DNA from 3 places in the Pseudoalteromonas sp. M58 genome. Region 1 is predicted to be linked to each of the others. Evidence: predicted binding sites of a transcription regulator. Region 1 holds the regulator's gene; each other region holds the start of a gene.
The links. Region 1 encodes sigma-54, which starts transcription at its own class of promoters, with help from an activator protein. Its sites were predicted from a motif close to GTTGGCACGNNNNTNGNNT; they were not measured.

Region 1 (7,575 bases):
AACCCAGTAAACTGTGCTCAGCGTCTTCACGAATAACATCAACGATATCATCAATGGTGATCCGCCCAAGCAAGTGTGCGTTGTCATCAACAACCGGTGCCGATATCCAGTTATGACGCTCAAACAATTGTGCAACTTCGCTCTCATCCATTGAAATAGGAATAGACTCACAGTCTTCATCCATTAACTCATGAACAATTTTTTCAGGGGGATTAGTTAATAAAGTACTCAGCGATAGGGCGCCTAAAAAGCAGTTATTTTCATCAACCACATATAAGTCATCTGTACCCTCAGGTAATTCGCCGCGTAAGCGAATATAACGCAGTACCACATCTAGAGTCACATCGGGGCGAATAGTAACGGTATCTATATTCATCAATGCGCCAGCAGAGCGCTCTTGATACGATAAAGCCTGCGTTGCACGTTCTCTATCTTGAATATCCATAGCGCTAACAACGTCTTTATAAACGGTGTCAGGTAGGCTACGTAGTACTTCCCCTAAGTCATCATGGCCCATGTCTTCGGTTGCGGCAGCAATGTGCTCGGGTGCCATTTGCGCAATAATGCCCAAACGTACATCTTCAGACAGCTCTTCAAGCACATCACCTTGTACATCAGGATCAACAAGCTGCCAGAGCATACGGCGAATTTTATGCGGGGATGATTCTAAAAGAAGTGCGGTATCACAAGGCGCCGTCTTTGCCAGCATGCGTCTAACTTGAACAAATTGACCACTATTTAGTGACTTAGTCACCTGTTTTAGTTGTTGTAGTGGAATATCTTGTTCTAAAGCTTCAGGCATTGGCGTCCTTAATTAAATTGTATTACATGCTGGAAGGGTATAAATGCTATTCAATTTTAGTTTATCTTACTTTATGTGAGCAAACTACCTCAACCACTATTAACCTAAGCTTAGGATGATGAGTTAATAATGAACTTTTTTATTCTTGCTCATTAAATCGTTGGTCGATGAGCTCACCTATTGCGCTAAGTGCAGGCTCAGCGTCGGGGCCTTCGCATACCACCTTAACTTCTTTGCCTTGGCTGCTTTCGAGTAACATAAGTGCCAGCACGCTATCGCCAGCGGCTTGTTTGTCATCTTGAAATAAAGTGATTGTGGCATCAAATTGCACAGAAAGCTGAGCTAATACTGTCGCCGCTCTAGCGTGTAATCCTAATTTGTTTTTTATTAAAAATGTATTTTCTAAGCGCATTGCATGTTCTCACTCGGTATTATTCTTGTTCTCGGTGGCGAATTTTTACATTAGGATGGCTCATTGCAAAGCTTTCGCCAATGGTTTGCGCTAAATAAACAGAGCGGTGTTGCCCACCGGTACAGCCAATTGCAATGGTTAAGTAGCTGCGGTTATTTCGTTCTAAATGCGGCAGCCATGTTTGCACAAATGTTTGAATTTGCCATGTAAATTTTTGCACTATACTGTGACTTGCTAGGTAGTCTTTTACTGGTTGGTCCAGCCCTGTAAGTGGCTTAAGCTCAGGCTCCCAATGTGGGTTTGGTAAAAAGCGGGCATCAAATACGTAATCTGCTTCTTTAGGGATGCCGTGTTTAAAACCAAATGACTCAAAGGTAATGATCAGTTGTTTATCTTTTTTTCCGAGTATTTTTTCACGAATAGACTCAGCAAGCTGATGCACACTTAAATCTGTGGTATCAATCATATAATCAGCACGGTTAATCAATACATCAAGTAGTTGTTTTTCTTTTTTTATGGCTAAATCAAGCGGCAAAGAATCAATAGATAAAGGGTGGAGACGTCGCGTTTCTGAAAAACGTTTTATTAATGTTTGATCGTCACTGTCTAAATAAAATACCGTTGGTTTAGTAAAACCAGGTAAATATTCAATGATTTCATTAAACTGCTGTTGCTCTTTAGGTAGGTTACGTACATCAACACTCACGGCAATTTTATTATAACTGTCGGAAACACTGCGCACTAATGATGGTAATAAATTAAGAGGAATATTGTCTACACAATAATAACCTAAGTCTTCCACAACGCGTAACGCCACAGATTTACCTGACCCTGAACGACCGCTTATAATTATTAATTCCATTTATCACCTTTCTTTATTACTACGATTGACTGACGATAACCTGATACAGTTCGCTATCCGATTTGGCGGCGCGTAACTGTTTACAAAATTCTTTATCATTGAGCTTATCAGCAATCGTGGCTAGCGTCTTCAAATGCTGCTGATTATCGCCATCGGGAACAATTAACGCGACAAAAATGTCAACCGGTCGGTTATCAATCGCATCAAAATTAATAGCTGTTTCGCTCACTAAAATCAAAGCTAGGGGCTCTTGAGCACCACTCATGCGACCATGTGGAATAGCAATGCCTCGACCAATGCCTGTACTTCCTAGCTTTTCTCTTGCAGTTAATGCATTAAGAATATCTTGTTGTGTTAAATAGGGCAGCTTATTGTGAGCCAATTCACTGATAAATTCTAAAATTCTTTTTTTACTATTAAAAAGGACCGCAGCTTTACTGCAGTCCTGACAGATAAGTGAGCTTAGTTTCATAGTGTTAGTGTCGAGCAAGTTTCTCTTTGTGTTTAATTACTTGACGATCTAGCTTGTCAATGAGCGAGTCTATAGCGGCATACATATCTTGATGCTCAGTAGAGGCAAAAATCTCAGCGCCACTAACATGAACGGTTGCTTCAGCTTTTTGGTTTAGTTTTTCTACATCGAGAATAACGTGCACATTCGTTATGTGATCAGTGTGCCTCTGTAACTTCGAAAATTTACTATTTACGTAGTCTCTAAGCGAGTCGGTAATATCTACATGGCGACCAGTTAAATTCAGTTGCATAAACATTTTCCTCTTTGTTGTACGCCTTAAATCAAACTTTTACGTTGATTAGACGGGGGAATAGCTAGAGATTCGCGATATTTTGCAATGGTTCTCCTCGCTACTTTAATTCCTTGCTCTGCCAATATATCTGCAATTTTACTATCACTCAATGGTTTAGCTGAGTTTTCTGCAGCGATTAATTTTTTAATTAATGCACGTATTGCTGTTGATGAACATTCGCCACCATTTTCAGTACTTACATGGCTTGAAAAGAAATATTTAAGCTCAAAAATGCCACGTGGTGTATGCATGTATTTTTGCGTAGTAACACGCGATATAGTCGACTCATGCATTTCCACCATTTCAGCCACATCGTTAAGCACCATAGGCTTCATAGCCTCAGGACCGTGTTCAAAAAAGGCCTGTTGCTGCTGCACAATACAGTTGGTTACTTTAAGTAGCGTGTCATTTCTACTTTCTAAGCTTTTTATAAACCATTTAGCCTCTTGTAAGTGCGAGCGAATAAACTGGCTATCACCACTTGATTTAACCGTACGCGACATAGCTGCATATTGGCTATTTACTCTGATCTTAGGCATGCTATCTGGGTTTAATTCAACTACCCAACGACCTTTAACTTTTTTAACCGACACATCAGGAATAACGTATTCAGACTCTTCTCTGACAATAGTGTCTGCCGGTTTTGGGCTGAGCGTATGAATCAACGTCATGATTTCTTTTAGCTCATCTTCTTTAAGCTTTGTTTTTTTCATTAACGTGCGATAGTCACGTGCAGCAAGTAAATCAATATGATCGGTTAAGATCATTTTTGTTTCGTTTAAAAAAGGTGTGTCTTTATCAAATTGATTTAGCTGAATACACAAGCACTCTTGTAAACTACGCGCGGCTATTCCCACTGGATCAAATAGTTGAATACGCTTTAGTACCGCTTCTATTTCGTCAAGTTCAACTTCATCTTCGCCGTCGTTTTCTTGGTTAAAGCTTTCTAATATTTCTTCACAGCTAAGGGTTAGAATCCCTGAGTCGTCTACAGCTTCTACAATTGCAATAGCTATCGCTTCATCGGTAGGACTAAACGGCGTCAGTTGAAGTTGCCACATTAAATACTCATGCAGCGTTTCAGTCGAAGAGCCTTGATAAATAGATTCATCTTCTGGCATTGGGCCCGATGAAGAGGCAGGCGCAGCGCTCATATATTCATCCCAAGTAACATCCATAGCCATATCATCGCTAATAGTGTCTTTGGTCATTGCTTCGCCGCTATCTTGCTCATACTCGCTAGGTTTATCGTCAGCTGAGGCACTTAGCGTTATGTCATCGTTATCGGCTTTTTGTTCGTTTTTACCTGCAGTGTCTTCGCTGTAATCGTGTTCTTCAACTTCAAGCAAGGGGTTGCTATCGAGCGCTTCTTGAATTTCTTGCTGGAGATCCAATGTACTGAGTTGCAATAAGCGAATTGCTTGTTGCAACTGTGGAGTCATTGTAAGTTGCTGGCCCATGCGCAGCTGTAATGATTGCCTCATGTATCTCTAACAATCCTTTTAAATTATTATAATTAATATTAGCAGATGCTTAGTGTAATAACACACATATTAGAGCTTGAACTGCTCGCCTAAATAAACATCGCGTACTGTTTTATCGTTTAATACATATTCTGGAGTGCCTGATGCAATTAACTCTCCATGAGAAACTATGTAGGCTTTTTCACAAACATCAAGAGTTTCGCGTACGTTGTGATCTGTGATAAGTACGCCAATTCCTCGGTTTTTAAGATGCTCTATAATCTTTTTAATATCTAATACTGAGATAGGATCAACCCCCGCAAAGGGTTCGTCTAAAAGGATAAATTTAGGGTTTGCTGCTAACGCGCGAGCAATTTCAACGCGGCGACGTTCACCACCTGATAAAGCCATACCTTGACTATCGCGGATATGCTGAATGCTAAATTCATCAAGTAAATTATTTAAGGTATCTTCGCGTTGTTGTTTATTTAATTCTTTACGTGTTTCTAAGATAGCCATTAAGTTTTGATAAACAGTCAGCTTTCTAAAAATAGACGACTCTTGCGGTAAATAACCAATCCCTAAACGCGCTCGGCTGTGCATCGGTAATAAAGTAATATCTTTATCATCAATTGATATTTTGCCTTTATCGCTAGGGACAAGGCCTACAATCATATAAAAGGTGGTGGTTTTACCTGCACCATTAGGGCCAAGTAACCCCACAATACTGCCAGCTTCAACCTCTAGGCCAACGTTTTTTACAACTTCACGACCTTTATAGCTTTTAGCTAATAGCTCTGCTTTTAATGTGCTCATGGTTGGCCTTTATCATCTTCTTTTTTATTTTCAACAGGCACTAAAATAGTGTGTACACGGTCTGTTGAGTTTTCGTCTTTTTCTGCGCTAATTAACTGCTGCTCGATATCGTAAGTGATACTTTTAGCTGTTATTTGTTGACCTGCTTGAGCAATGCTTGCATCGCCGATTAAGGTTAAAAAACGCAGCGACACATCGTAACGCACTTCATTAGCACTGGCGCTCATTATGGTGCCATCAGCTTGGGTTTCTTCAAAATATGCAGGGCTGCCTGTGGCAATTAATAACTGTTTGTTATCGCCTAGCTCATCGCGTTTATGCACTTCTAAACGGTCAGCTGTGATACGGCGATTACCATGAATAATTTCAACATTTTTCTCAAAAATGCCTACGTTTTCTTTTAATTGACCTTCTTGCTTATCTGCACTAATTGAAATTTGATTAGCAGCGGGGGCTTCAGCAGGTTCAGCGCCATTACTGTTAAAAGCAATTAATAGTGAGGGAAAAATTAAAATTTTAAATAGGTTATTGGTCATAATATAGGGTTCGCGTATGGTTAATAAGTTTAATCACCTCGGTTTTTAAATCGGCCTCAAGGCCTTTACCTGTGATTTTTAAATTAGGTCCTGTAATAACGACAGGCTGCTGTGATTGCATGGTTAATAGTTTTATATCAACATTGATGGTCTGGGCGTTGATCGTATCGATCATGGCGTTATCTACTAAGTTTTGAGCGGTTACATTACCCTCTAACACCAGTTGACGGTCGTCGTAGAGGGTGGCTTCATCGGCGTTAATACGCCATGTTTGCTGCTCGTTGTATAAAGTGAATATAGGCTTTTCAAAAAAGGTAAAACCGAGTTGTTGATACAACTCCATTTTTACCGCAGTTACCTTATGGCTCACTTTACCTTGTTCATTATAAGCCGTTTGTTTTAGCTCAATAGCGGTATAATCAGGCTTAGCAATAACTTGTGTTTCTTCGCTTGCAGTAATATCAACCTTAGTAAAATAAGGATACCAGAGCCAAACCATACAGCTTATGAATAAAACGCTCAGTATAATGCGCGCTACATTCATGAACTCGTTCCTTGGCTAGTTAGTGGCTTGTTATTTTCGAGCATAAGTAAGTCTGTCAGCTCTCTTACCGCACCAAAACCGCCGGGCAGTTGGGTTACATAATGTGATAAACGTTTAATAAGTGGATGAGCATCGTTTACGGCAACCGCAAAACCGACTTGCTCCATTACTGGCATGTCTGGGCCATCATCACCTATATAAGCAATTTGCTCATCGCTAAGCGCTAATTTTTGTTTTAATTCTTGATAGGCTATAAGCTTGTCTTCTTGGCCTTGATATATATGTTGTACGGTTAAACTGCTCATACGTTGCTGCACTATATGAGAATGGCGCCCAGTGATTACGGCGACTTCAAAACCGCTGTTAATCAGGGCTTTGATACCAAATCCGTCTTTGGTGTTAAATGCTTTGAGTTCTTCACCTTGGTTTCCAAGGTAAATACGGCCATCAGAAAATACACCATCAATATCACAAATTAATAGCTTTACTTTTTTTGCGCGCGCCTTTGCATCATCACTTAGCGGTTGATAGAGATCTTCAAATTGCATTTATAGCACTCCCGCTTTAAGTAAGTCTTGCATATTTAGTGCGCCAATCGGTTGATTATGCTCATTAATTACAATTAAACCATTAATACGTTTTTGTTCCATAATATTTAACGCTTCAGCCGCGAGCATCTCTTGGGTGGCTGTAGTACACGACTTGGTCATCACAACATTAATTTCAGTGCTATGAATGTCAATACGTTGCTCTAAAATACGGCGTAAATCGCCATCGGTAAACAGGCCTGATAATTGCTGGTCACTATCAACAATAGCGGTCATGCCGAGTCCTTTGGCCGACATTTCAATTAAGGCATCTTTAATCGTTTGCGTCTCGTTAATGATAGGTGTATCAGCACCACTGTGCATAACATCTTTAAGAGTTAAGAGTAATCGCTTGCCTAAGCTACCACCAGGGTGCGATAGTGCAAAATCATCAGCAGTAAAGCCGCGTGCTTCTAATAATGCCACCGCCATGGCATCACCCATAGCGAGTGTGGCAGTGGTACTTGCAGTAGGTGCTAAGCCCAATGAGCAGGCTTCTTGTTCAACTTTAATACACACATGCACATTTGCCAATGTTGCCATGGTTGAGCCTTGGTTGCCTGTCATGGCAATCATTTTGGCACCAATGCGCTTTAATACTGGAATAATATTAAGTACTTCGCTGGTTTCACCAGAGTTTGAAATGAGGATAACCACGTCATTTGCTGTGATCATTCCTAAATCACCATGGCTTGCTTCACCCGGGTGAACAAAAAATGCGGGGCTGCCGGTACTGGCAAGAGTGGC
Region 2 (7,575 bases), 1.0 Mb from region 1:
ATGTTGAAATTGACATTAAATAATTTACAAGTCAATAGCTAACTATGATCACTGTTATTTCACCAGCAAAGAATCTTGATTACGACACGCCACCCGCAACAGATAAGTTCACTCAACCTGAATTACTTGAGCACAGCGAAGCGCTCATGAAAGTATGCCGTGAACTAACTCCTGCGCAAATTGGCAGTTTAATGAAAATTAGCGATAAACTCGCAGGCCTCAACGCAGCGCGTTTTAGTGAGTGGGCACAACCATTCACTACCGATAATGCTAAACAGGCCGTGCTTGCCTTTAACGGCGATGTATACGGGGGGTTAGATGCTAATACCCTCACTACTAAGCAGCTTGATTACGCTCAAGACCATTTACGTATACTTTCGGGATTATACGGAGTATTAAAGCCGCTTGATTTAATGCAGGCTTATCGCTTAGAAATGGGTACAAAACTTGAAAATAGCCGAGGTAAAAACTTATATGAGTTTTGGGGCAGTGTTATTGCTAATAAACTTAACGACGTATTAGCGGCACAAGATGCACAATACTTAGTAAATCTAGCCTCTAACGAATACTTTAAAGCAGTAGATAAAAAAACGCTTAACGCACACATTATTACACCACACTTTAAAGACTGTAAAAACGGCCAATATAAAGTGATTAGCTTTTACGCTAAAAAAGCGCGCGGCATGATGGCACGCTACATCATTGAAAATCAAGTGACTCAATTAAGCCAACTCAAAGAGTTTACTGTGGCCGGCTATTACTTTAGCCCAGAGGCAACCACCAAAGAACTTGAACCGGTATTTTTACGCGAAGAGCAAAACTAACACATCGTTTAAAGTATTTAATAAGCCATGCATTGCATGGCTTTTTTATACTGGCGTTATTTTTGCAAACCTTAGATTACTAACCCTAACTAAGGTATAAAATAAATGCTCTCAATTCCCTCAATTACAGAAGCCGAAAAGTTGATAGAAGAAAAGCTCGGCGGTTGGTTTGATGTAGTTATAAGTCATATCCCAAACTTTATCGTTGCAGTAATTATTGCCATTCTATTTTCATTTATTGCCCGTTTAGCAGGCAAAGGAATGAAAAATGTTTTACGTCGCTCGCTCGACTCTACGCAAATTGCCGATTTAATGGCCTCAATATTTAAAGTTATTGTACTGAGTGTGGGGGTATTTATTGCCCTTGATTTTATGGGCTTAAAAAGTACCGTCACTTCTCTGCTTGCTGGTGCAGGTATTGTTGGTCTTGCCATTGGTTTTGCTTTTCAAGATATGACCGAAAACCTGATAGCGGGTATAGCCATGGGAATTCGTAAACCGTTTAAAGCGGGTGATGTCATAGAAACCGATAATGTGTTTGGTTCGGTACATTCAATAAACTTGCGCAACACACTAATAGAGAGCTTTTACGGGCAATTGATACTGGTACCTAATAAAATACTATTTAGAAATGTACTGCGTAATTACAGCACCTTAGGGGTAAGACGAATAGAAGTGCCGGTGGGTATTTCTTACGCTGACGACATAGAAAAAGCCAGTGAGGTCATCGTCGACAAAATTAACCAATTTGACTTTGTGATCCGCAAAAATGAAACCGCTGTTTATGCCGAAGGCTTTGGTGATAGCAGTATAAACTTGTTGGTGTGGTTTTGGATCAAATACCCTGGTGAGCCTGATTTTATGACGGTGCGTCACAAAGGAGTTGTGGCTGTAAAGCAAGCACTTGATGCCGCTGATATTAGTATTCCGTTTCCTATTCGTACGTTGGATTTTGGTATTAAAGGCGGTGAAAAACTCGATGCCATGATAAGCGATAAAATAAGTCAGCAGTCAGCAAATAAAGAGGGTGACAATAATACTGATGCAAGCCAAGGTGAGTAAATAATTTAAAACCCCGAAGGTAAAAGCATTGGGAAATAGTTACTGACTATCAGCGCGTTTTTACAAAGTAAAACGCGCTTTTTATAATAAATAATATAAGGGTCTGTTGACCTTTGCGGATTAAAATTAGTTCAAACTAAGAGCTATTTAATCGCGACGCGAGGTTTGTTGCCTAGTGGGCTCGATAACTGCTCCTGCGTTATTCTACTGGCTTACATCCATGTAATAATAAGTAAAAACCGAGCAAAGCTTCCGTGTCCAGCTCGCGCTCCTTACCACCATCCATGTAGCCAACAAAGAGTAAATGTCCCTGGGCAGAACCCTTGGCTAAATACCAAACAGACTACTGCAAATTCAACCTTGAAAGAACAACAGACCCAATTGATAATCTGAAGTAATTAAAGCCTTGCGCTAACTGCCTTAAAAGCATCTCAATTATAAAACTATATCGATAAGGTTTCTCATCTCAAAATAGATTATTTAATCAACCGAACTAGAGCCCAAGCTTGGTGTAAGCTCTTTATAATAAGTGTCTATAAACAAAGGTTTCAAAAGTATAAGCAGCTGCAATGAGCGTCGCGATTGGTGCGTAAACTAAAAGGCTTTTAATTAAGTATTTAAACTGGCTTGGGAATATGCTCTGCAGTGAATTATATTGTGCAAACCATAAAAAAGCGCCGCTTGTGTTGGAGAAACAAGCAGCGCTGAGGGATAAGTTAAGTGTATAAGTTAAGAAAAAGTTGTATTAAATGACACTAATTTTGTTATGAATGATTTTAACCCCATCCATATTTTCTAAAAACTTTTGTGCGAGAGCGCGTTCAAAACCGTTATTGGCTTCACCTTTAAGTTCAACGTCACCGTCATTAACGTGTACGTTTAGTTTTTCTAACTTTAAATTTGGGTTAGTGCGCAATTCATGAGTAATAGATTGTTGTAAATTAGGTTGTGTAGCCACACTGCTAACTACAGCTAAATGCGTTGCTGCACTGACTTTAAAAGCAGAGACTAATAAAAATAAACAACAAAACGAAATAAAACCGATAGTAAATTTAATGCGACTCATAACTATATCCTTAGTGTGTTACTAAAAAACAACGCCATTACTCGGCGTTTTAATACTCGTATATTCGATAGGGTTACAAGTTTCATTCCAAGATTAACTATTTGAAATAACTTACTATTTTATTAATTAGTTATTCAGCTAAGTATTTTTTACATATTACTATGAATAGCTTACTCACTGTTTTTAAGCCACAAAAAAGCCGACAAACGTCGGCTCAATTAAATGTGTTAAAGCTAAAGCTATTTTTTCTTTTTAGCTTTGGCTTTTTTCTTTGCTTTCATTTTTACTGGATCTTTACGCTTTTTAACCGGTGGCTTGGCTTCTTTATGCTTTGGCTCTAATCCTTTAAATACACGGCGTTTTAGCTTTTGCTCTATGTAACGTTCTACTTTGTAAAGTATGCCAATGTCGTGCGCTTCAATGAGTGAAATTGCAATACCTTTTTTACCCGCGCGACCTGTACGGCCAATACGGTGTACGTATACATCTGCAGTGCGAGGCATATCAAAATTAATTACGTGGCTTATATCAGCTACATCAATACCGCGGGCCGCTACATCGGTAGCGACTAAAATACGGGTTTTGCCACTGTGGAAGTTTTCCATGGCTTTCATGCGTTTGTCTTGTGGCATTTCACCACGTAACCACGCAGCTTTTACGCCGTTATTAGTAAGCTCACCAATTAGGGTTTCAAGGCGCTCACGGGTTTTTACAAACACAATCGCTTTACTTACATCAGGGCCATTTAAGGTGTTAACTAATAGCTCTAGTTTATGGCGGTAGTCGTCGGCTAAATGAACCCATTGATGAATTTTAGCTTTTTCTTTGCGTGATGATTCGGCTTCAAGTAGCGCGGGATCGTTTAAAATACGCTCTGCAAATAATTCTACGCTGTCACCTTCAAGAGTAGCTGAGAATAAAAAGCACTGACGACGGTTTTTAGCTTCATCACAAATGCGCAGCATTTCTTTACGAAAACCCATGTCGAGCATGCGGTCGGCTTCATCAAGAATGAGCATTTCTACGTTTTCTGCATGGAAGTTTTCGGTTTCTAAATATTCCATTAAACGCCCAGGTGTGGCGATTAAAATGTCATTATTATTTTCAAAAATTTCTTTGTGTGTACCGTAGTTTATACCGCCGGTAACCACCCCAATTTTTAACTGGGTTTGTTTTGCAAGTAACTCACATTGTTCATGAATTTGATAAGCAAGCTCGCGCGTTGGGGTCATAATTAATACCCGTGCAAAACCCGGATCACGACGTGGGAAATCCATTAAATATTGAATTGCCGGAATTAAAAATGCCGCCGTTTTACCCGTACCTGTTGGTGCCGACGCTAAAATATCGCGTCCTTGCAACGCCTCAGGAATGGCTTGTTGTTGAATGCTAGTGGGGGTTTCATAGCCCATTTTATTAATAGCATTGAGTAGCTTATCATCAAGATCAAATTCAGAAAATTGCATAGAGTGTCAAAAATAGGGGACAATTGCCGTTAATTATACGCACTTAAACCTGCTTGGTGAATGAAAAGGTGAAAAAATGTCTGGTTTTGCATTTAAACAATTTAAGGTTGAGCACGACCAGTGCGCCATGAAGGTCTCTACCGATGGTATTTTACTGCGCGCATGGGCTGATTTAAGCCACGCAAATACGTTACTTGATATAGGAACAGGTACAGGGTTACTGGCTCTAATGTGTAAGCAACGAGCGCCACATTTAAAGGTGAGCGCGGTTGAAGTTGATGAAGCCGCCTACCAACAGGCTTTACAAAATTGCCAGCAAAGCCCTTGGCCGGATATTAGTATTTACCATCAGCCTATTCAGCAGTTTGAGGCTGCAGGTTTATTTGATTGTGTTATAGCTAATCCGCCTTATTTTAATCACAGTTTAAAAGGTGATAATGCAGCGCGAAATACCGCTCGCCATACCGATGGTTTAAGCTTTGCAGAACTGCTTGGTGCGTTTAGGCAACTAAGTCATCAACATTCGCGTTTTAATCTTATTTTACCCACTACTGAGGCGCAGTTATTTATAACATTAGCACAGCAGCAAGGGCTGTATTTAAATCGTCACTGCCAAGTACAAGCTATGCCAAATAAGCCCTTTAGCCGCAGTTTGATGACTTTTAGTTATGATGATGGCGAAGTAAGTAAAAGCACCCTATGCATAAGGGAGTTAAGTAATGCTTACAGTCAAGACTACATTGCACTGTGCAAGGCGTTTTATTTAAATATGTAATACCACGCTGTATGCCTAAAGCATTTTTACGTAGAGTGTTTTATAAAGGATTGTTAGTATGGCGCCATTATTGACTCATGTTTAAAGTAATCTGATGAATTTATTAACTAAAAAAACAAAAAAAATACTATTACTAGCCCTTTTAGCGGGCAGCTTATTTAACACCTCTGAGGTTTTTGCTAACCCCACACCGGTTGGGCTTTGGAAAACTATTAACGAAGAGACTAACGAGGCTAAGTCGTACGTGCGCATTACTGAGCAAGATGGCGTGCTGACTGGAAAAATTGAAAAAATACTCAATAAAGCCAAGCAAGATGCACTTTGCACCGAGTGTGATGGTGATAAAAAGAATCAGCCTATGTTGGGGATGACCATTATTGAAGATGTGACCTATGCGGGTGACGGTAGTTGGGAAGACGGTGAAATACTCGACCCAAATAATGGTAAAACCTACAGCGTGCGTTTAACACCGCAGCAAAATGGCGAAAAACTAGAAGTGCGCGGTTATGTGGGCTTTTTTTACCGTAACCAATACTGGTTAAAAGTAGAATAGTTAAGAATTAAAAAGCGCTGCATGGCAGCGCTCTTTGCAATAGTGAGTTATAGGGTTTCAGCGTACTCTGTCATCACTTGTTCTACCCACGTGGCAATACGCTCGTCGCTTAGCTCGTACTGACTATCTTCGTCTAATGCTAAACCTACAAACTGTTTACCGTCTTCGGTAAGTGCTTTTGATGCTTCAAATTCGTAATTACTGTCGTTCGGCCAAAAGCCTAATTGAGTAATGGCTTGGGCATTTATTTCGTCGTGAAGCATGCCTAATGCGTCTTGAAACCACTGGCCATACCCTTGCTGATCGCCCATGCCAAATAAGGCTATAGTTTTACCATTTAGGTCAACGTCTTTTATGTCGTCCCACTTTGATTCCCAATCTTCTTGAATTTCGCCAAAGTCCCACGTAGAAATACCAAAAATGATAAAGTCATATTGCTCAGCGTTTTTAAGCGGCTCGTCTTTAATATTATGTAAGCTGACAATGTCGGCGCCAATAATATCGCGTATTTTTTCTGCCGCCATTTCGGTATAGCAGGTAGTAGAACCAAAAAATAAACCAATCTGCATCGTATTTATCACTGTGTAATTGCCTGATATGATAGGCTCAAGTTTACCGTAAGGTATTTTTAATTGATACCTTCTCCCGTGGTATTACCAACATGAGATCACAACGTGACAACGCTATCTGACGATTTACCTGAACAAAATACTGAGCTAAGCAGCAATAGCGACTTTTTAGAAACCTTTTTAGATAGCCTCTATTTAGAGCAAGGCGTAAGTGAAAACACACTGAGCGCTTATCGCAGTGACTTAGATAAGTTTTGCCAATTTTTAAAAGGCGAAAGCTTAATGACGGTAACCAGTCTAGATGTTGAAAGTTACCTAGCACACCGCGTTGATTTAGGGCTAAAACCACGCAGCACTGCGCGAAGTATTAGTGCATTAAAACGTTTTTATCAGTACTTTGTGCGTGAAAAAATAATTAGCGACTCACCTATGGTCAATATTGCTCAGCCAAAGGCAGGGCAGTCGTTACCAAAAACGCTATCTGAGGCCGAAGTAGAAGCGTTATTAAGTGCGCCCAACATTGAAGAGCCAATGGGGCTGCGCGATAAAGCCATGCTGGAGTTACTGTATGCAACAGGCCTGCGGGTAACTGAGCTGGTGGGGCTTAGAATGGAGCAAATAAATTTGCGCCAAGCTGTGGTGTTTGTAAAAGGTAAGGGAAACAAAGAGCGGCTAGTGCCTTTAGGTGAAGAAGCTATGTATTGGCTCGAGCAGTTTTTAAAGCTCGGGCGCGCACAAATGATAAAACACGCCACCGATTTTGTATTTCCCTCTAAACGAGGGGTAGGCATGACACGACAAACTTTTTGGCATCGGATTAAACACTATGCTATTTTGGCATCTGTTGAGTCGCCGCTATCACCCCATACCTTGCGACATGCATTTGCAACGCATTTATTAAATCATGGGGCTGACTTGCGTGTGGTGCAGATGATGCTTGGCCACAGCGACCTATCAACTACCCAAATTTATACGCATGTAGCGAATGAGCGATTAAAATCGGTGCATGCTGAGCATCACCCTCGTGCTTAAGCGAATTTTTTTGTCACTAAGCCGGTCATATAGACACGATAAGATAAGTATTTTTAGGATAGAGAACCCGTTATGAAAAAATTAATGTTAGCAGGTGCCATGTTGTGCACTAGTTTGAGCGCTTTTGCTAATAGCGTTGCAGTCACTCTGGATGCTACAGATCCTATCGTGACGAAATTTGCCGCGCTAGGGGTGACCGTTAAACAAATTAATCCAAGCCCCGTTGCA
Region 3 (7,575 bases), 820 kb from region 1:
TGGTGTATTTATTGGTACTTATTCTTCAGTTTACGTTGCCAGCTCGGTGGCTATTGCCATGGGCGTAAGTAAAGAAGATTTAATACCAGAGGTGATTGAAAAAGAAGGTGCCGATTTAGACTCAATGCCTTAATTGAGATTAAATTATCCTTTTTAAAAAACCGCTCCTTGTGAGCGGTTTTTTATTGCTTAGCGTGTAAGACATATAATTGTCATACGAGCTTGATATTTTATTACTCTTATTTAATTTTGATCAGAGCTAGTAGTGACTGAGCAACGTAAAGCCTTAGAGTCAATTTTACAACAAGGGGCAATAACAACCTTGTTCCAACCTATTTTTGATATAACTAAGCAATCTATTATTGGGTATGAAGCGCTGAGTCGAGGCCCTAAAAATAGCCCATTAGCGATGCCAAATAAGCTATTCGAAACGGCTCATAAATATCAATTGATCTCAGAGCTTGAGCTTTTATGCCGTTCTCGCGCCATAGAAAACTTTGTAAAACTAAATCTACAAGGGAAGTTATTTTTAAATGTCAGCCCAAAAATTCTACTCGATCCGAGCCACCCTAAAGGCGAAACTTTACATTTAATTGAACAGTTTGGTCTTGCGGCTAATCGTGTGGTGATTGAAGTCACCGAACAAGAAAAAGTAGATGATGGCTTTTTACTGTTAAAAACCATTGCTCATTATCGAGAGCTAGGCTTCACTATTGCTATTGACGATCTTGGTGCAGGTTATTCCGGTCTAAAGCAATGGTCGCAGTTATGCCCAGATATTGTAAAAATTGATCGTTACTTTATTGATCATTGCGATCAAAGCGAAGTTAAAAAAGAATTTCTAAAATCAATTGTGGTGTTAGCACGGGCAACAAATACAGCGGTGATTGCAGAGGGAATTGAGCGTACTGAAGAACTCGATTTAGTTAAAAGTATAGGCATAAGTCATGTTCAGGGATTTTTGTTAGAAAGACCCAGCCAACAACCAAGCTATGACTATAACTGTAAGCAGTTACAAGCATTTACATCGACTCAAGCAGGGTCAAAGTTTGAACAATCAATGGCTATCGGGGTGCTTGCTGTTGCTCAGCCTGCCATTAGCAGTCACACGCGTTGTAAAGAGGCTCATGCGCTTTTTGAGCAAGACAAGCGCATAATTAGCTTACCCGTTTTAAATAGCAATCAGCAGCCAATAGGGCTGTTACACAAAGATCAGCTAACAGAAGTGTTTGCCGCGCCATACGGGCATGCACTTTATGATAAATGTGAAGTCACTGAGTTAATGGATAAACAGCCTTTGGTGGTTGATGAAAATCAAATGCTTGATATTGTCTCTCAGCAAATAACAGAGCAAGACTTTGATATTCGTCGCCATATTGTTATCACAAGTAATAATAAATATTTAGGTTTGGCACCGCTAAGGGACATATTAAAGCACATTACCGCTGAAAAAATCCGCCACGCCCAACATGCTAACCCTCTAACCATGTTACCGGGTAATGTGGCAATTAGTGAAGTAATAGAGCAGCGTCTGCAACATAAACAGCCATTTTCACTAGCTTATATCGATTTAAATCATTTTAAACAATTTAACGATCTGTATGGTTATGCCAGTGGGGACAGCGTGATAAAACTTCTGGCCGATGTGACTGTAAAAGCGTGTGCGCACAGCGCTAACTTTGTCGGGCATATTGGTGGCGATGACTTTATGGTGGTGTTTGAAAAAAAAGATGCGGTGGAGGTTTGTAATACCATTATCACGCAATTTGAATTGCAGTCACGCGTATTTTTTACGCCAGAGCATATTGCTGGAAAAGGGTATTGGGCAACTAATCGAGAGGGCGAAAAGCAGTTTGTACCTCTACTTACATTATCGATAGGTTTAGTTGAGCCGGATCTGCAGCAGTGTAAAAATAGCCATCAAGTAGCGGCATTAGCCACAGATGCTAAAAAAGAAGCAAAACGTTATCGTCACAGCTACTTATTTATTTGTAATCGAAGAAGGCCTGCACCCGCTGTTGTGCGTTTATCCAATAGTAAAAAAAGTGGCTAACAAAAAGCAAAAAAGGAGCCTCGGCTCCTTTTTTTAGTGCGGTATTACGATTAACGTAATAACGACTCAGATAATACTGGGCGCATTTCACGAACAATCGCTTGTGTTAGCTTAGGTGCACCACAAATAACGTTACCGCTCACGTTGTAGTTATTACCGCCAGCAAAATCAACAACCATGCCGCCAGCTTCTTTAACTAATAGCTCGCCTGCTGCTGTATCCCACGGTTTTAAACCAATTTCAAAGAAACCATCAACACGACCCGCTGCAACATACGCCATATCAAGTGCTGCAGAGCCTGCACGACGAATATCAGCGGTATGTACGAATAATGCTTTAAACGCTTCAGAATAGGCATCTAAGTGGTGTTTTTGTTTGAAAGGGAAACCTGTTGCAAGAACAGAACCGGCAAGTTCAACCGTTTTAGATACACGTAAACGTTTGCTGTTTAACTGTGCGCCTTGACCACGAGAAGCGGTGAAAAGTTCGCCTCGAATTGGATCGTAAATTACGGCTTGGTCTAAACGACCTTTAACTTTAAGTGCAATAGATACTGCGAAATGAGGGATACCCTTGATGAAGTTAGTTGTGCCATCAAGTGGGTCAACAATCCATTGGTAATCAGCATCCTTACCTTTGTGTTCGCCTAACTCTTCACCAACGATGCAGTGATCAGGGTAAGAACGTAAAATAGTGTCACGAATTACGGCTTCGGCTTCTTTATCAATGTTCGTAACTAAATCATTAGTGCCTTTTTGTTGCACTTCAACTTTTGATAAGTCTTCACTTGCACGAAGAATAAGCTTGCCTGCGTTACGCGCAGCGCGAACCGCAATGTTTAACATTGGATGCATGGTATTACCTTTGGGTTGTAAAAGAACGTTTATATATTTAAGCCGGCGTATTTTAGCGGTTTTTGCCATAAAGTAAACCATAAAGCCTAAATACTTGTGAGTGTTTTTTGTACAGGCATGATCTTTCAATATATTTATCGGAATAAAAACAGACAATAAATTTGTAAATTAGCGCTTTACCTAAAGTTAACTTGAGGTTTTATGATGTTCTATATTCAATTAATAGGAAGAAAGTTATGAAATTAGAACACGTAAATTTAGTTGTTAGTGACATAAATGCTATGCTTAAGTTTTACCAAGCAGCGTTTCCCTATTGGTCAATTAGAAGTGAGGGAGAAGGAACCTGGTATGGTAAAGCAAGGCGCTGGATACATTTTGGTGATAACGAGCAATATATTGCTATAAGCGATCATGGGGAAGGGGAAAACCGCGACCTATCAGGACATCAAATTGGTTTGGCACACTTTGCCTATGTAACCAATAACTTAAATGCAGTAATAGCGCGCCTAAAACATGCGGGCTTTGCAATAAGTAAAGAAGGTGCTGTAAATCTATTTAGAAAAAACATTTATTATATTGATCCCGCAGGGTTTGAAGTTGAGTTTGTAGAGTACATGAGTGATGTACCTAGTGAGCGAAATAACGACTTATAATATGAATGAAGCCAACTGTTTTGGCTTCATTCAATGTTTAGCATATTTAATAATGTTTACCATTCATGCCAAGTTGAGTTTTTAGATCATTTGCAAAGCTAATAAATTTTTCTTTAATAGTGCGTTTAACTTTAACTTCCACAGAGCCTAAAACAGTTTTTCCTTCAATGTGAATCGTTGGCCCTTGGCGTTTATTAAGTGACACTGTTTTATTTTCAAAACTGCCTAAAATACAAAACATTTTAGAAACTACATTAACGTGCTCTGGCACATATATTTCTTCGCTGCCAAAATAACAATTAACGTGAATAGTGACATGTTGGTGGGTAAAAATCGCATCTGTAAAATCAAGATTGATTGACCCCATGTAGTTTTCTATGTAAATGTTTTGAGGAACTACCCATTGGCCGCTTCGTTCACTCGAACCAAGAATGCTTCTTAATGTAAGTGGCTCTTCATCAGTCTCATGCTGCGCGCTATAATTAGGTGCAAACTGAGAGTGCTTTTGCGCCTTATATTGCTGGTCAGTATTTAAGGTTAAATCTTCAACGAGATCCATAAGTGCTTTATTGTCACTCGCTGCCATGGCGTCGTCTAAGCGCCTTTCAAATGCTTCAACAGAAATAACACCATGGCTGTAATTATAAATGAGCTGATCAATCACTTGCTCACGAACTTGCTCAATAGGGCGGTCTTCAATTTTAACAGACATTTAAATTATCCTTTTATGGTTGCTGGTTATTTCAAAGCAAGCCTTATACCAAATTTTAAATTGTTTAAATTCAGTGGTTTATGATTTTGGGTTTTTGATTCTTTATTATATTAACGACAGATTAACCAAATATACAATTATTTAGTAAGTTTCGCTATTCGAGAAACTTTTACGCAATAGTCTGTAAATGTTTACTTAGTAGGTTTAAGCCAATATCTACTATTTTAAATTAACCTATTGAAATTAAAGATTAAAAAATGTTGGCCCGATGCTCGCATTAGCTTAAGTGTCTTTAATCAAAAGGAGAACGATTATGAAAACATTTAATAAGTCTATGATTGCAGCCCTAGTATTAGGAACAACCGCAATGGGTGCTCAGGCAAGCAGTTGGGAAAACGAAAGTAAAGATGCTTGGATTGATGGGAAAGCAGAAACAGTCTTGCTTATGAACACCAATCTAAATAACTTTGATATCAACACGGACGTAAAAAACGGCAAGGTAATGCTAACAGGTAAAGTAAACAGCGAAGTAGATAAAGAGCTTGCTGAAGAACTTGTGCTAAGCCTAGATGGTGTAACTGATGTTGAAAACAGTCTAACTGTGGTAAAAAACACCGACATGAAGAAGCATGATTCTAAAATGATGGGTAACGACACTGAAAGTGATTTAACCGATGCTAAAATCACTACAGTGATCACAACACGTTACTTATTTGATTCTGAAGTAGGTGGTACAGACATTGATGTTGATACCGATAATGGTGTGGTAACTCTTAAAGGTACAGTTGAGTCTGATGCTGAAAAGCAATTAGCGATGGAAATTGCTAAAAACGCTGAAGATGTTCGCAAGGTAGTTGATGAATTAACTGTTATTGCAGAATAATACACTATACTAAAGCCCAGCCCTGCTGGGCTTTTTGCTTTGCTAACATTATAAGGATTAAATTATGGATATCATTAGAATTATTTTTTCTATTTTATTACCACCACTGGGTGTGTTTTTACAGGTAGGACTAGGGATGCATTTTTGGTTAAATATTTTGCTAACTTTGCTCGGCTATTTCCCAGGATTAATTCATGCGATTTATATTATCGCCAAAAAATAATGTAGCAGCATAGCAGGACATTTAATACTGAGTTGCTAAGTGCTCCCAAAGGTATGTGTATTAGTTACTCAGGCTGCTATTAATAGATGGATTTGTTTTACAAAACTCATCACTAACAAAACCTCAAAGCCTACTATTTGAGCAGTTAGCCCCTTGATTGTTAAAATAAAGCTTTTTGCTAGTGACAAGCCCCTAAAAACTTTTTATACTGCAACCCGCTTTAGTCGCTCTGTGGCTAAACGCTTCAAAAATTAACTGCTTACAGTTATACAAAGATGGCCCCTTAGCTCAGTTGGTTAGAGCACACGACTCATAATCGTTAGGTCCCCAGTTCGAGTCTGGGAGGGGCCACCACTTTTAACCTTTAACATAATCAATATCAGATAGTTAAAGTATATTCAGAAATTTTTTTACACCTTTTTTTACACCCCTATAAGTTATCATTGCTCAATTTCTTTGTCTATTAGACGTTGAAATAATGCTTTTAGCTCTGGGAATTCCAGTTCCGCTTTCTCTACCATTCGGTCTTTCAATTCGCTGAGCTTTTCAATACTGTGATTTCCATACGATTCTGCTTGCTCTCGAGGTAAACGGCCCAAACATTTTTCTTTTTGCCCTTCTGAGGCTGAAACATCAAGTAGTGCTTGCTCTACTAAATCTCTGATCCTGTGCTGAGTGAAACTACTTATGCTTTTTAAATCTGCTTTAGTTGATCCTAATCGCTCCTTTTTAGCTAATAGGCTAGCTTTCACATCGCTAAATTGTTTGTTTAGAGTTGTATCAACCTTACCGCGGTTGTATGGACTTTCAAACATGAACAAGGGCTCACCATTACAATCCTTAGTTACGTTCACATCCCTTTGTTGTTTACTTTTTTCTGTACTCAGTATATCAACTAGTCGCTCAGGGATAGGGTGTCGTCTAAACCCAGTTTTACTTTCAGGGGCGGGCACTTCAATAGACTGGTCATCTAAGTTGACGCGAGTCCACTGCCGTTCGTTAGTATTCCTCTCACGGGTTGATGCCATAAACTGAATAATTAGTTTTAGTCCCAATGAGTTGTAATCGCTCTTATAAGCTTCAATTATAAATTGAGTTAACGTCGACATCTTAGGTATCGTTTTATCTGTTTTATCAGCTCTAGAGCGCTCCCCCCTCATGATTAATTCTTGAACATTGATTTTGATACTTTCACTAGCTTTAGCTTTGTTAACAGCGGCTCTTACCATTTTAATAATTTCATTCCGATCGGATTTACAGCGAGATGAAACGGACCTGTCTAAGTAATCAGTTCTGAATGTTGCAATACTGTAGTTGGCCATTATTTTCTCTCCCCATTGACCAGAAAAATATCGTGTTTGAATACGGCTAATCGCATCAGCACGTTTTTTTGAAGCTAATTCCTTATAAAATTCGAACAAGTCATGGAATGTGCTCAACTCACGATAGCTACCACCTAGAAGGTAACCTCGCTCTTTCCATGGCATTTTGGCTTTTCGTCTATCTATAAATCGCTTGTGTGCATCAATTATTGTCTGTATGTCCTCCTTAGTGAATTGGTGCTCTACCGGATATGAAATCAGCTTAAAATATTGACCATCACCACCATCTCTTAGCTGAATGATTTTTTCTTTGCGCGATACTTTGATTGACATACCAGGGTAGCCTTTTAACACTTTAGGCTTTCCTTCAAACGTCTGAATAAACTCTTTTATATTTAAATCTTTTGTTTCATTAGGTAGTCGGGTAATAACCTGAGAGCTTAATTTTATCTGGCTATCAGCAGTACCAGCTGAAATATTCACAACATTGCAATTTTTACCTAGATTCGCGTTTTCATTCATATTAGTTAAATCAGTGGCGGCTAGCGCTAATTCAGCAACCAGCTGATTTAACTCCGATTTATTCAATCCTAAAGCAAGTACGTTGTTTCTAGCTGCTCGAACTTTTTGATTTGCAACGTGCCCATTGAGCACTAAATTCTCTATCGCATCCATGCGCATTCATCCTTTATAACACCCCTTCCTGGAGACGATGTAGATGTTAGCGTATTAGACAGAACTGGACCGATAAAAAAATAAATATTATTTATCAATGTATTAGGTTTGTTTTTTAATTGGTTTTATTCAGTGATATTTTTTGTAAAAAATTAAATTTGTTCACTTTATTCTTTAACAGATTATTTAAATCCTTGAGA

Region 2: AAGD16_RS12645 (BON domain-containing protein) is a predicted target of sigma-54. The motif match lies at 3,026-3,044, and genes of this name have one in related genera.
Region 3: AAGD16_RS13555 (LiaF domain-containing protein) is a predicted target of sigma-54. The motif match lies at 4,307-4,325, and genes of this name have one in related genera.

Annotation. Positions count from the first base shown of each region.
Region 1 is NZ_CP152390.1:425,009-432,583, forward strand. It holds gene mgtE (magnesium transporter) at 1-802, opposite strand, end outside; gene AAGD16_RS01955 (HPr family phosphocarrier protein) at 942-1,214, opposite strand; gene rapZ (RNase adapter RapZ) at 1,234-2,076, opposite strand; gene ptsN (PTS IIA-like nitrogen regulatory protein PtsN) at 2,096-2,548, opposite strand; gene hpf (ribosome hibernation promoting factor) at 2,553-2,840, opposite strand; gene AAGD16_RS01975 (RNA polymerase factor sigma-54) at 2,867-4,366, opposite strand; gene lptB (LPS export ABC transporter ATP-binding protein) at 4,436-5,161, opposite strand; gene lptA (lipopolysaccharide transport periplasmic protein LptA) at 5,158-5,697, opposite strand; gene lptC (LPS export ABC transporter periplasmic protein LptC) at 5,687-6,241, opposite strand; gene kdsC (3-deoxy-manno-octulosonate-8-phosphatase KdsC) at 6,238-6,789, opposite strand; gene AAGD16_RS02000 (KpsF/GutQ family sugar-phosphate isomerase) at 6,790-7,575, opposite strand, start outside.
Region 2 is NZ_CP152390.1:2,738,309-2,745,883, reverse strand. It holds gene yaaA (peroxide stress protein YaaA) at 45-824, shown strand; gene AAGD16_RS12650 (mechanosensitive ion channel family protein) at 930-1,886, shown strand; gene AAGD16_RS12645 (BON domain-containing protein) at 2,632-2,952, opposite strand; gene srmB (ATP-dependent RNA helicase SrmB) at 3,192-4,418, opposite strand; gene AAGD16_RS12635 (tRNA1(Val) (adenine(37)-N6)-methyltransferase) at 4,495-5,193, shown strand; gene AAGD16_RS12630 (DUF2147 domain-containing protein) at 5,288-5,746, shown strand; gene fldB (flavodoxin FldB) at 5,794-6,315, opposite strand; gene xerD (site-specific tyrosine recombinase XerD) at 6,421-7,347, shown strand; gene dsbC (bifunctional protein-disulfide isomerase/oxidoreductase DsbC) at 7,420-7,575, shown strand, end outside.
Region 3 is NZ_CP152390.1:2,949,719-2,957,293, reverse strand. It holds gene secF (protein translocase subunit SecF) at 1-133, shown strand, start outside; gene AAGD16_RS13570 (bifunctional diguanylate cyclase/phosphodiesterase) at 266-2,053, shown strand; gene suhB (inositol-1-monophosphatase) at 2,104-2,907, opposite strand; gene AAGD16_RS13560 (VOC family protein) at 3,144-3,560, shown strand; gene AAGD16_RS13555 (LiaF domain-containing protein) at 3,607-4,272, opposite strand; gene AAGD16_RS13550 (BON domain-containing protein) at 4,586-5,155, shown strand; gene AAGD16_RS13545 (YqaE/Pmp3 family membrane protein) at 5,220-5,378, shown strand; tRNA gene AAGD16_RS13540 (tRNA-Ile) at 5,656-5,732, shown strand; gene AAGD16_RS13535 (hypothetical protein) at 5,819-7,375, opposite strand.